Colwellia sp. M166: one gene and its partner. The protein of the gene in region 1 binds, or shares a complex with, the protein of each later gene. Links are inferred from orthologs where the notes say so. Each region holds a gene or a part of one and is shown in the gene's direction. Other genes may lie near its edges.

Region 1 (8,843 bases):
ACGTGCATTGTTAACAGGTAAGGATGAAAAATCTGTTGGTGCTAACTTATGGCAACAAGCTGCGACAGGTGGTGCGCAAAGTACCAATAGCAACACCGGTGCTTTAGCCATAGGTAAGCAAGCTGATTTATTGGTGTTAGATGATAGTCAATTGCGTTTATATGCTCATGATGACAGACATTTACTTGATAGTATGATTTTTGCTAATCGTGAAAATCCGGTATTAGATGTCATGGTTAATGGTCATTGGACTATTCGCGACAAAAAGCATGCTTTAGAGCAAGTCAGCGCTGATGAGTTTGCCAATGTATTGGCTAAAATATCGGTTTAATAGTTCGACGATTAGTGCGTCAGCTAATCGTCTATTAAGTAACCCTAATTACAATAAATTACTGTATTGGCTGATGGTCTGACAGACTTTAATTAAATTGTCTCGATGTAATTTCGGTGTTTGCTTGTTATTGAGGCAGTATGTTTGGTAAAAACTTTTCACTTTGTCACGGTTACGAGTAATTTCCGCCAGGTAGGCTTGTTCTTGAGCATTAAACTGAGCAAAATCGCGTGACAAATCTTGATAAATTTTATCTGATTTCAAGCGTATTTTTGTATCGGTAGCATCGGAAAAATAACTCAACACCATAGCTTTTTGTTCTAACAACCAACTATTTAGCTTTTCATTAGGATAAAAATGAAAATATAACGCAGCTGCCACGATTAAGATCAATAATTTTTTCATACCCTGCCTTATAATTAAGATGTACGGATAAATAATGAACGACATCATGTTATTATTTAATCGACCGTAGATATCATTATGCTTTAATTGGACAAAATTTTAATGACAATAGTCCTAGAGTAATCAATTTTCTATTAACAAAGCAATATTTTGCTATTTTTTGATAGGTAATCAGTGCCAATTCGTTATAATTGACCCGCATTATCGAACTAAAGGATCCGCTTTGAAATCACAAGATAATAACATTAAAGTCAGTAATCAAATTCCGATTAAAAATGTTGAAATTCATCAACCAGCAAAAAACGATGCATATAAACCCCGCGATCAAATTTATGTACGTAAAGTAAAAGGCGTATTTCAAAAACTTCGTCAAAAGATGAACTTTTTCTTTCTTGCTTTGTTTGCTGTTTTACCTTGGTTGCAATATGACGGTCATCAAGCGATTTTATTTGATATTGGTGAACAACGCTTTACCTTATGGAGTGTGACACTTTGGCCACAAGATCTAACCTTGCTGGCATGGATTTTTATTCTTGGTGCTTTTCTACTGTTTTTTATTACCACTTTCTTAGGCCGTGTTTGGTGTGGCTATCTTTGTCCACAAACCGTTTGGACTTTCATTTTTATCTGGTTTGAAGAAAAAATAGAAGGCACCGCTAACCAACGTAAGAAGCTCGATAGCCAAGCGATGAACATTAATAAATTTTGGCGTAAAGCGCTGAAACACTTTTGTTGGGGCTTTTTCTCGATTTTAACGGCGTTAACCTTTGCCGGTTACTTTGCGCCAATGCGGGAAGTTTTTGTTGATTTCTTTACCTTTAATGCTTCATTTGCTTTAGCGGCCACGGTGTGGTTTTTTGCTTTTTGTACCTATGGTAATGCAGGTTGGATGCGAGAAATTATGTGTCTACATATGTGTCCGTATGCACGCTTTCAATCAGCAATGTTTGATAAAGACACCTTAACCGTTTCTTACGATGCTAAACGTGGTGAAAATCGTGGCCCTCGCGCAAGAAAGCAAGATCCTAAAGAAATTGGTTTAGGTGACTGTATAGATTGCAATTTATGTGTTCAGGTCTGCCCAACAGGTATTGATATTCGTAATGGTTTACAATATGAATGTATTAACTGTGGTGCCTGTGTCGATGCTTGTGACGGTGTTATGGAGCGAATGAAGTATGATAAAGGCTTAATTCGTTACACCACAGAGCATGAATTAGCGGGTAAAAAAGTTAATTTTGTTCGTGGCAAGCTGATTGGCTATGCCATAGTTTTGCTGGTAATGACGAGCTTGTTGATCTTGGAAATGGCCAATAGAGCACCGGTTTCTATGGATATTATTCGTGATAGGAATGAATTAGCCAAAGAAAACTTTAATGGCGATATTGAGAATGTTTATACGCTTAAAATTCTCAATAAATCACAAAAAGATAATCATTATCGTCTATCAGTAAAAGGTATTAACAACACCAAATGGCACGGTGAACAAGAGATACTTGTTAAAGCAGCAAAAGTGTATACTCTGCCCATCAGCATTTCGGTTGATCCATATGAATTAGAAGGTTATATGACAGATATAAGTTTTGTTATTGAATTAGTGTCAGATACGGATGAGGTTATGCTTGAACACGAAAGTCGCTTCTTTAATAAGCGCTAATGGCGGTATTTGATTTTACTTCGCTGTCACCAGACTTGATCCTTGATGGCTTAGAAAGTACCGGCTTAACGGTTGATAGCGGCTTACTGGCGTTAAACAGTTATGAAAATCGTGTTTATCAGTTTCATGATATTGATAAAACTAAATATGTTACTAAGTTTTATCGGCCTCAGCGTTGGACGGAGGCGCAAATTAGGGAAGAGCACGATTTTGCTTTTGAACTAGACGCTAATGAGTTGCCTCTAGTTGCGCCGTTAAAAATTAATGGTGAATCTTTATTTTCATATCAGGGATATTATTTTGCAATATTTCCTTGTCGTGGCGGTCGTATCTTTGAGGTTGATAATTTAGAGCAACTGGAATGGATGGGACGATTTCTAGGACGTATTCATGCTATCGCGGCTAAGAAGGCGTTTGTTGAGCGACCGACATTTAATAGTGAAGAAATGCTACAACAAGCTCAGCAAACTATTGAGGATTCGGCGTTCGTTCCCGCAAGTTTGACATTGCCTTTTTTTACTATTTTAGAACAAGTGATTGCGGTTGCGAGTAAGCAGTATCAACCTCAGTCGCAAATTCGTTTACATGGCGATTGTCATGCCGGGAATATTTTATGGACTGAGGCTGGACCGCACTTTGTTGATCTTGATGATTGTCGAATGGGGCCAGCAGTGCAAGACATTTGGATGATGTTAAGTGGTGACCGTCAGCAGCAATTATTGCAGCTTGATACGATATTGACTGGCTACGATGAGTTTCACAGCTTTGAGGTCAATCAATTGCCTTTAATTGAATCATTGCGTACTATGCGAGTAGTTAACTATATGGCATGGCTATGTAAACGTTGGAAAGATCCTGCTTTTCCTCATAATTTCCCTTGGTTTAATACTGAGAAGTATTGGGAACAGCAAATTCTTATGCTGAAAGAGCAGATGTCAGCATTACAACAACCTCCGTTGAGTTTATTGCCTTATTAAGCATGCATGACGCTATTGATTTTTATTTATTAATGATTAGGAATTGTAATTTTATGAAAAAGTTAGTGAGTTTATTCGCTTTAATGTTATTACCAGTATTCGCCTTTGCGGCAAATTATACTGAAGGCGAGCATTACACTAAAGTGAGTGACGAAATCACCACTAAGTCAGAAGTTCGTGAGTTTTTCTCATTTTATTGTCCACATTGTTTTCAATTTGAACCCTTTATGGCAAAACTAAAAACTTCAATCCCTGCCGACACAGCGTTTGAAATGAATCATGTTGACTTCTTACGTGCGGCATCACCTAAAATACAGCAAATGTTGAGCAAAGCAGTTGTTGTCGCTTACCAAATGGGTGTGGAGAAAAAAGTGATTGCTGCACTGTTTAACTATGTTCACGTGCAAAAAGCGGTATTCACTTCAGAAAAAGATATCCGTAATATTTTTGTCCTTAACGGTGCTGATGGTGAAAAATTCGATAAATTAATGAAAAGCTTTGGTGTGGCTAGTAAAGCTAAAAACATGAAAAAGCAGCAAGACTACTTTGCTAAAAAAGGTGCATTAACCGGTGTACCGACAGTGATTGTTAATGGCAAATATCGTGTTGATCCTAAAGGTTTGGATAGAAGTGATTTTGAACAAGATTACATTAACCTTGTTAATCATCTATTAACCTTAAAATAATTTTATTAGTTGTTTTAACCAAAGAGGCTTAGGCCTCTTTTTTATTAACTAAATTATGAAGATTAATGCCAGTTGAGCTTAACCTGCGTTTTACGGTAGAGGTAACTGCTGAGTATAATAGCGATAACCAGTAACCCTCCGCTAAGCATCAATTGTTGTTGGCCATTAACTTGTAGCCCTGCGCCCATCAGTGAAAATATGGTCATTTGTGGTATAAAACCAAGTGCTGAACCTAATAGGTAAGGTGTCATCGGCGAGCGTGCAGTGCCCGCCAGTATGTTAGTGAGAAAGTTTGAACCGGCAGGCAGTAATCGAATGATTAAAGCTTTTAAAAAGGTGTCATGACTAAAAAAATGACTCACTTTGGCTAAAGGCTGCGGATAATGTCGCTGAACCATGTTAGCAAAGCATTTACGAGCAGTAATGAGCGTTAATACACAAGCGAAAATAGCAGATGTTGTTGCTATCAGCATGCCAAAGCCAGCACCAAATAAGAAGCCGGCACTGATCGCAGCTACTTGTCTTGGTAAGCCAATAGCCATTGCTGGTGTTAGTAGTAAGAGAAAAGTGAGTGCGCCAAATAGCGTATTGGGGAGCAATGTTGCTAAATAATGCTGAATATTAGCACTATAGTTACCGAGTAAGACAGTAGCTAATGTGACAGCTAATAGTAGCGATAGTACCGTTGCCAACGCCGTTAATTTCAATGCTGAATTTTGTTTCAATACTTACTCTTTATGCTCATGATTAAATCAGTGGCACCAGCTTTGTTTCTTGCTTTTACCGGAATACACTTTTGCAAAGCCCGCAGCTAATAATCCTTCTGCAAGGCTCTCACCATCAATAAAGACATCGGCAGTAATACGGAAGTACTTACCACGGTTTAAGTTTTTTAGTTCAATGATATTAGCATGTTGCAATTTATCTTGCGTAAACTTTTTGGCAAGTAATGCTAAGCGCTTTTCATTTGGGCATTTTGCCCTTAATTCGGGGGTATCAATATTATTAATGCGAATAGGGGCATTTTTACCAATCAGCGCTGGCCATTGGTCGATATCAACACGAAAAGTATCGCCGTCATAAACATTGGTAACACGACTAATGACAATATTACCATAGTCATTAGCTAGCACTTTTGAGGTTATTAAAATGAGGAAACAGCAAAGTAATTTCGACAACATTGGCATAAAACTAGCCCAAAACGAAAAATTTTCAGCATTTTGCGCCGCTTTACTGCTAAATACAAGTCAAGTAATTGCTTTGCTGAGCGTTAATTTTTTCGTTTGGTCAAAGGTTGCTTGTTTCGTTAGCTAAATCTTTCAATATTTTTGTTTTTGCCATGTTGAATTCGCTTTCATCTAAGTAACCTTGTTTTTTCATCATAACAAGCTTGTCTAAAGCCGCGACTAATCGGGTATCAACGTCAATAGTATCGTCATTAATACTGTGTGAACTATCTTGGGCGAAAGTGTCACTAGGAGAATGACTGGTGTCGGATGTTTTTGTGCCCGAAGTGCTCTGATCTGATGTTTTATCACAAACATCAGGCGACACTTTTTTTACAGCTGTTGTTGATGAGTCTGCCTGATTTTTAGGTTTAATTTTGACTTTTATTTTTCGTTTGCTAGTGGTCATAGGGTTAATATATTGCGAAAACAACCATTGCCAGTCAATAACTTTGTTGATCACTGTGCTGTACTTAAGCTTAGTATGGCGCATATTGCCAACCCGAAAATACAGACAAAATAGATAAGATTTTTTTTGCTTATCAGTTAAGCATAATTGAATTCTTCGTTGCTTTTCATCGATCATTTTTAACTGGTTTTCTTTGGCAAAAATTGTCAGTACTTGTGCCTCTAACTCATTGGAGAAGCTTTGTATAGAATTGACATCGATTGTTGATATAACTTTATCATTTAATAATAATTCACTGCGGGTTAGTGCTGATATTTCGATAACTTTCTCAGCATTTTTATCATGGCGTTTATAAAGTTTTAACGACTTTTTTTCAAGATCTATATCAAAATTTGCCCATTGTTCGTGTAGCAGATGTTGCTGTTTATTGGTTCTTTTTCTTAAATAGTAAAAATAACTCATTAAAATGACAAGTGTAAAGATAATAAAAGTGAAAGCACTGCTGTTATTGGTCTTTGTTATTGGAACATCGTCAACCATGACTTTATTGAGGACTATTTCAGGCTGTTTGATGCTATATAGGCGTTGTTTGTTATGTTCGAGCAACAATAATTCGCCATCGTGCCTTTGATGTAAGCTAAATTTGGCCTGTTTAGACATACTATAACGGCCTAAGTTATGCGGACTATGCTCATAACTTTCGTCATTACTAAGTTCTGGAAATAATGGTGAAGCTTGTAATTGCCAGCTATCTGCTGTGGTTTGCAAATGCAGTACTTTACCCCATAAGTTTTTTAATTCTCGACCATGATAAAGGAAAGTTTTACTAGGGCTATTTACTGATGCTAAACGTTGTTTTATTTGCGCTGCTGGCATGCTTTTTCGCCAATCGTCGCCTATTTTGGCTTTCACAAGTAAGTGACTGTTTTGGTGGTTTAATTGGATCAGAAAGTTGTAGTTACCTTTTTTCATCCAATTAAAATGGATAATTTCTTGTCCTGCAATAAAGACAATTTCATTTAAAATATCATCTTGTTTTGAAAACGGGTTATTAACGGGAGTCGTGTAGCTTCTTGCACCGTATGCTTTCGGTCTGATACGGAGAATTGTGCCTGCGTAGAGCGCCTCATTAGCTAAATTCTCACTTTTAGCTAGGGCAATAAAAAGCAAACCAAAATCATTATGCCAAGGTTCAATATAAGGGTTAAAACTTAGTTGTTGTATGTGCTCTTGTTCGTGGTTTATCGCGATGCGCATAACTTCGCGTTGCTTATTTAATTCAGGTCTTTGATTTACTGCATAAGTTAGCTGCCAGCGCATTATCACTGCATCATAAGATGGATTGAGTTCACTGTGCTTGGGGCTTAATTTTGATTTTGTTTTTTTACTCTGCTCAGTATGGGCGGTATAGAAAGTGTGATAGCCATCACGCTCGCGGTAGTTAAAATTTGGATCGAGAGTAATGGCTGTTAAGGTGATGTTCTCAGTGGTATTTAGTGCAGATTTTAGTTCGAAGAAAGGAGATGGAGAGATATCATGCTGATTAATTTGATAAACATTGCCGGTACTGGTAGCGATAAAATAGTGCTCATTATTTCCCGGTATCGGCAACACTGTATGCCAGTTATCGTTTTTTAGTGCCACATGACTTAGGTCAGCTATGGTTGATAGCTCCAGCTCATTGCTGTCTTGTTCTGCTGCGTTAATAACGAGACTAAAAAGGACTACTAATGTGTAAATAAAATACAGCTTAATCATCTTAAGCCCGTTTTTCTTTTCCATATAGTAGTGCTTCCTTAAATTAGTGTTAGTGCTTAGCTAATAGCACCGCTTGATGTGCATCGATAAATTGGTTTTTATTCTTATTATTAAGATAGCTCAATTTTCCGTCAACTATTATTTGATCATTTATTTTGCCATGCTCTGCAAGGTAAAGTGCTTGTTTACCCCAAACATGAATAGGTCGTTGTATGGTTACCACATAACTTTGCTGTGTGATGGCGGAAAATATATGCTGTTTCGATTCAAGCATAACTTCCGTTAGTTCTTTATTATTCTCGGTGGTAATAAGCTTAATTTCTGACACTATATTGCCACTACAATGGATTTGATTAATTGATTGTGCATAACCTTTCGGAAAGGTTTGTGCGTATGTGGCATGTATTATTTCGCGATTATTTTTTCTACTATTAATTAAGTAACCCTGCACTAAGATGATATCGCCTTTACCGGCATGAATAAGTGCGCGTTCAACAATTTCGCCAATAACTTTTACCGTATGATAACTAGTCCATTCTTTAAATTGATTACTGGTTTTGTCAAACCAGCGACTATGTGTTGCTAAAGTAAATTCTGCAAAAGCTACAACGGGGTTAGCTTGATAGCGAATATCAGGCTTACTAACGAGATTACCTAACAGGGTAACAGTACATAAATGGTTTTGCGGTTGTTCAGATAACATAAGGCAACTTGTGATTCGATGAGGTAAATGATGAGTGCGTTAATCAAGCATAAGCGATGATAGTTAATAATGATACGCAGTAATAGGACTATTTTTAAAGCTAATCAATGACTAAAGTAAAAACTGACTGTGTATTTCGGTATCAAATAAATTTTTAATCAAAATCGCAAATTCTTTAATAAACGCTACTTGTTCACTCGTGACAGAGTTATTCATTACGCCAGACAATATTTCTTGTAGATCATAGACAATGGCATCAATTTCTCGAATAATCGTATTGCGCTGATTAAATGTTAGCGTTTCATTTTGATTGCATAAGCTAATAATTTGTTCGCTCATTTCTTGCTCGATTACTGCTAATACCGAGCTGTTATTATTATCGATATTCGAGCTGTTTTCAAATAAGCTTAAGTGAGCAGTTAAATATTCAATGATGTGAATATAACCTTCGGTATCGGTAACCATTGGTTCATCTACTTAATTTTTATCATAGGCTTACTTTACTCATAAAATAAGGTGATGATCAAGTGGCAAAGTTGTTATTGAATGTTGAGAGTGTAAATATTAATGTTTTTGTACGAGAAATTTCAGGGCGAAAGGTTCTTAAGATGGAAATTGGCACCTATTTATAACAAACATAGGTGCCAGTTAAATTACGCCGCAGCGTTAGTGCTTTCAAAAATTTTATCAG
Region 2 (2,729 bases), 2.3 Mb from region 1 along the record:
AACCATTCCAGTATTTATTTCTGGTATGTTGACTTGTGTACTTTTAGAAAAACTAAAATGGTTTGGCTACGGCGTTGCTTTACCTGAAAACGTTTATAATGTTTTAAACGAATATGATATCACCGAAAGTGAAAAACGTAACAAACTCGACAACGTCAAACTTGTTATCCAAGGTGTCATTGCTGTCTGGTTAATTGTCGGTCTAGCTCTGCATTTAGCGCCTGTCGGCATGATTGGTTTATCCGTTATCATCCTCGCAACAGCTTTTACCGGTATCACTGAAGAACACAAAATTGGCCATGCCTTTGAAGAAGCTTTACCTTTTACTGCCTTACTTGCGGTATTCTTTGCCGTTGTGGCGGTAATTGTTGATCAATCTTTATTTACCCCAGTAATCACTTGGGTATTAACGTTTGAAGGTAACATGCAATTAGTGATGTTTTACCTAGCAAATGGCTTATTATCTATGGTCAGTGACAATGTATTTGTTGGCACGGTATACATTACAGAAATTCAAAAAGCATTAACTGCTGGACAGATAACTCGTGATCAATTCGATTTACTTGCTGTTGCCATTAACACCGGTACTAACTTACCAAGTGTCGCAACACCAAATGGTCAAGCTGCTTTCTTATTCTTATTAACCTCAGCATTAGCGCCATTAATTCGTTTGTCTTATGGCCGTATGGTTATTATGGCTCTACCATATACTATCGTGTTAACCCTTGTTGGTTTACTTTCTATTTCAACAGGTCAGCTAACCAAGTTTACTCAGTCATTTTATGATTCGAATCTTATTCAGCACCACAGTACTAAGCCGACAACTGAAGCGCCTAGTGGACACTAATACGATTTATATCAACAATAAGCTGATATAAAATCAAATAAAAGCGCCCTTGTGGCGCTTTTTGATTATTGTTAGCATGTATAAAATAACTAATAACAATTACTCAGTCATAGGTGACATTCCGTGAATTTTTTAAGCCAATTACCTCTTAATCAACGTGCATGGCAGTTACTTGCTGTTAGTGCCTTATGTTTTGAATTAATCGCACTCTACTTTCAATATGTTATGGGGCTTGAACCGTGCATTATGTGCATTTATCAACGTACCGCGATTTGGGCAATATTCTTAGCTGGTGTGGTAGGAGCATTAGGCTGCCAATTTATATTAATGCGTATTGTTGCTTATGGTTTGTGGGCAACGGGGGCTGTCTGGGGACTCATGCTTGCTTTAGAGCATGTCGATATGCAATCAACAACCATGTCATTCTTATTCAGTTGTGAATATATTCCAAACTTCCCAACTTGGGCACCATTACATCAATGGCTACCGGCTTTATTTGAAGCAACTGGTGATTGTGGTGATATTAAATGGCAATTTTTAGGCTTTACCATGCCACAAGTTATGGTCTTAATATTTGGGTTTTATAGTGCAGTATTTACTATTGCTTTATTGGTCCGCTTGCAAAAACAAAGAAAGCTTTAATTACCTTATTGATATAACCAATACTTTTGAGCATTGGTTATATCAACTAAGTAAAACTCGGTATTTAATGCGAGCAATAACTAAAATAACAATAACAATGTAAATGAAATATAATATTAACCTAACTTAGCTTGCTTCGATTAACCACATTCTACAGGCAAATATTCGCGACGTTTATAGCATAAACATTAGCGGTAAGAATTAAGTACTTCACTCGCTGTCTTCCATGCGACATCTTGCTTTAATGCTGGCCAAGCATTCGTTTTATTTGTTGTTTTTAATAAATTATTCAATCGTTGATCTGAAGTTAATGAAACTGAAATATTGGCATTATCAAGTACATCAATACACCCCTTTCGGTTGTTACATAACAATAACATGTCACAACCGGCAGATTGTGCCGCTTCAGCACGTTCAATAAAGCCGCCAACACTTGCTGCCCCTTGCATGGACAAATCATCACTGAAAATAACGCCATTAAAGCCTAATTGTTGACGTAAAATATTTTGCAGCCAATGATGTGAAAAACCAACGGCTTGACTATCAACATCAGGAAAAATAACATGTGCTGGCATAAGTGCGTCCACCTTATCTCTGGCAATAAGTTGTTTAAATGGCATTAAATCTTGTTGAAAAATTTCAGCTGTTGAGCGTTTATCGATGGGTAAGTCAATGTGAGAGTCAGCTTTCACGCTGCCATGACCCGGGAAGTGCTTACCAGTAGCTTTCATGCCAACCTGATGTAAACCACAGATAAAAGCATCAGCTAATTCAGTCACATAGTCAGATTGCTGATGAAAAGCACGATCACCAATAACATCACTAATATTATTAATATCCAAAACCGGTGCAAAGCTAATATCAATACCGACAGCCTGTACTTCTAATGCCATTAATATCGCACTTTGTTTCGCAAGCTCTTTTGCTAAAACTAAGTTTTGCTCAGCCATTTGCCATAACTGTCCCATGGCGGGGATCACAGAAAAGCCATCACGAAAGCGTTGTACACGGCCACCTTCATGATCAACAGCAATTAATATCGATTTCTTAGCTGCTATACGAACTTGTTGACTTAACTGCGTAATTTGCTCAGGTGATTGATAGTTTCTGGTAAAAAATATTAATCCACCGACCAGTGGATGTTGAATGATTTCTTTATCTTCTTGAGACAATGATGTGCCTTGCACATCAAGCATGACTGGACCCATAGCAACACTTTAAAAAATTATAATATGGCTAC

Evidence for each region.
Region 2: the proteins of FGD67_RS10200 (region 1) and dsbB are in contact, whole or in part, in a solved structure (PDB 2HI7), measured with the Escherichia coli proteins. The link is inferred for Colwellia sp. M166 from one-to-one orthologs.

What each region holds. Positions count from the first base shown.
Region 1 is NZ_CP040755.1:2,236,403-2,245,245, reverse strand. What follows is about bases 2,387-5,239. They hold FGD67_RS10200 (thiol:disulfide interchange protein DsbA/DsbL), read left to right. Parts: upstream 2,387-3,423; coding sequence 3,424-4,056; downstream 4,057-5,239. Other genes in these bases: FGD67_RS10190 (thermonuclease family protein), read right to left, coding at 4,809-5,239; FGD67_RS10195 (TVP38/TMEM64 family protein), read right to left, coding at 4,119-4,781; FGD67_RS10205 (serine/threonine protein kinase), read left to right, coding at 2,393-3,370; ccoG (cytochrome c oxidase accessory protein CcoG), read left to right, coding at 2,387-2,393. Outside these bases: FGD67_RS10220 (formimidoylglutamate deiminase), read left to right, coding at 1-331; FGD67_RS10215 (hypothetical protein), read right to left, coding at 380-736; more of ccoG, read left to right, coding at 960-2,386; more of FGD67_RS10190, read right to left, coding at 5,240-5,243; FGD67_RS10185 (hypothetical protein), read right to left, coding at 5,344-7,473; FGD67_RS10180 (single-stranded DNA-binding protein), read right to left, coding at 7,499-8,152; FGD67_RS10175 (DUF3802 family protein), read right to left, coding at 8,264-8,617; FGD67_RS10170 (DUF1338 domain-containing protein), read right to left, coding at 8,806-8,843. UniProt on the Escherichia coli protein: Required for disulfide bond formation in some periplasmic proteins such as PhoA or OmpA. Acts by transferring its disulfide bond to other proteins and is reduced in the process. DsbA is reoxidized by DsbB. Required for pilus biogenesis.
Region 2 is NZ_CP040755.1:4,588,404-4,591,132, reverse strand. It holds dsbB (disulfide bond formation protein DsbB), read left to right. Parts: upstream 1-970; coding sequence 971-1,489; downstream 1,490-2,729. Other genes in the region: nagZ (beta-N-acetylhexosaminidase), read right to left, coding at 1,678-2,697; nhaB (sodium/proton antiporter NhaB), read left to right, coding at 1-847. UniProt on the Escherichia coli protein: Required for disulfide bond formation in some periplasmic proteins such as PhoA or OmpA. Acts by oxidizing the DsbA protein.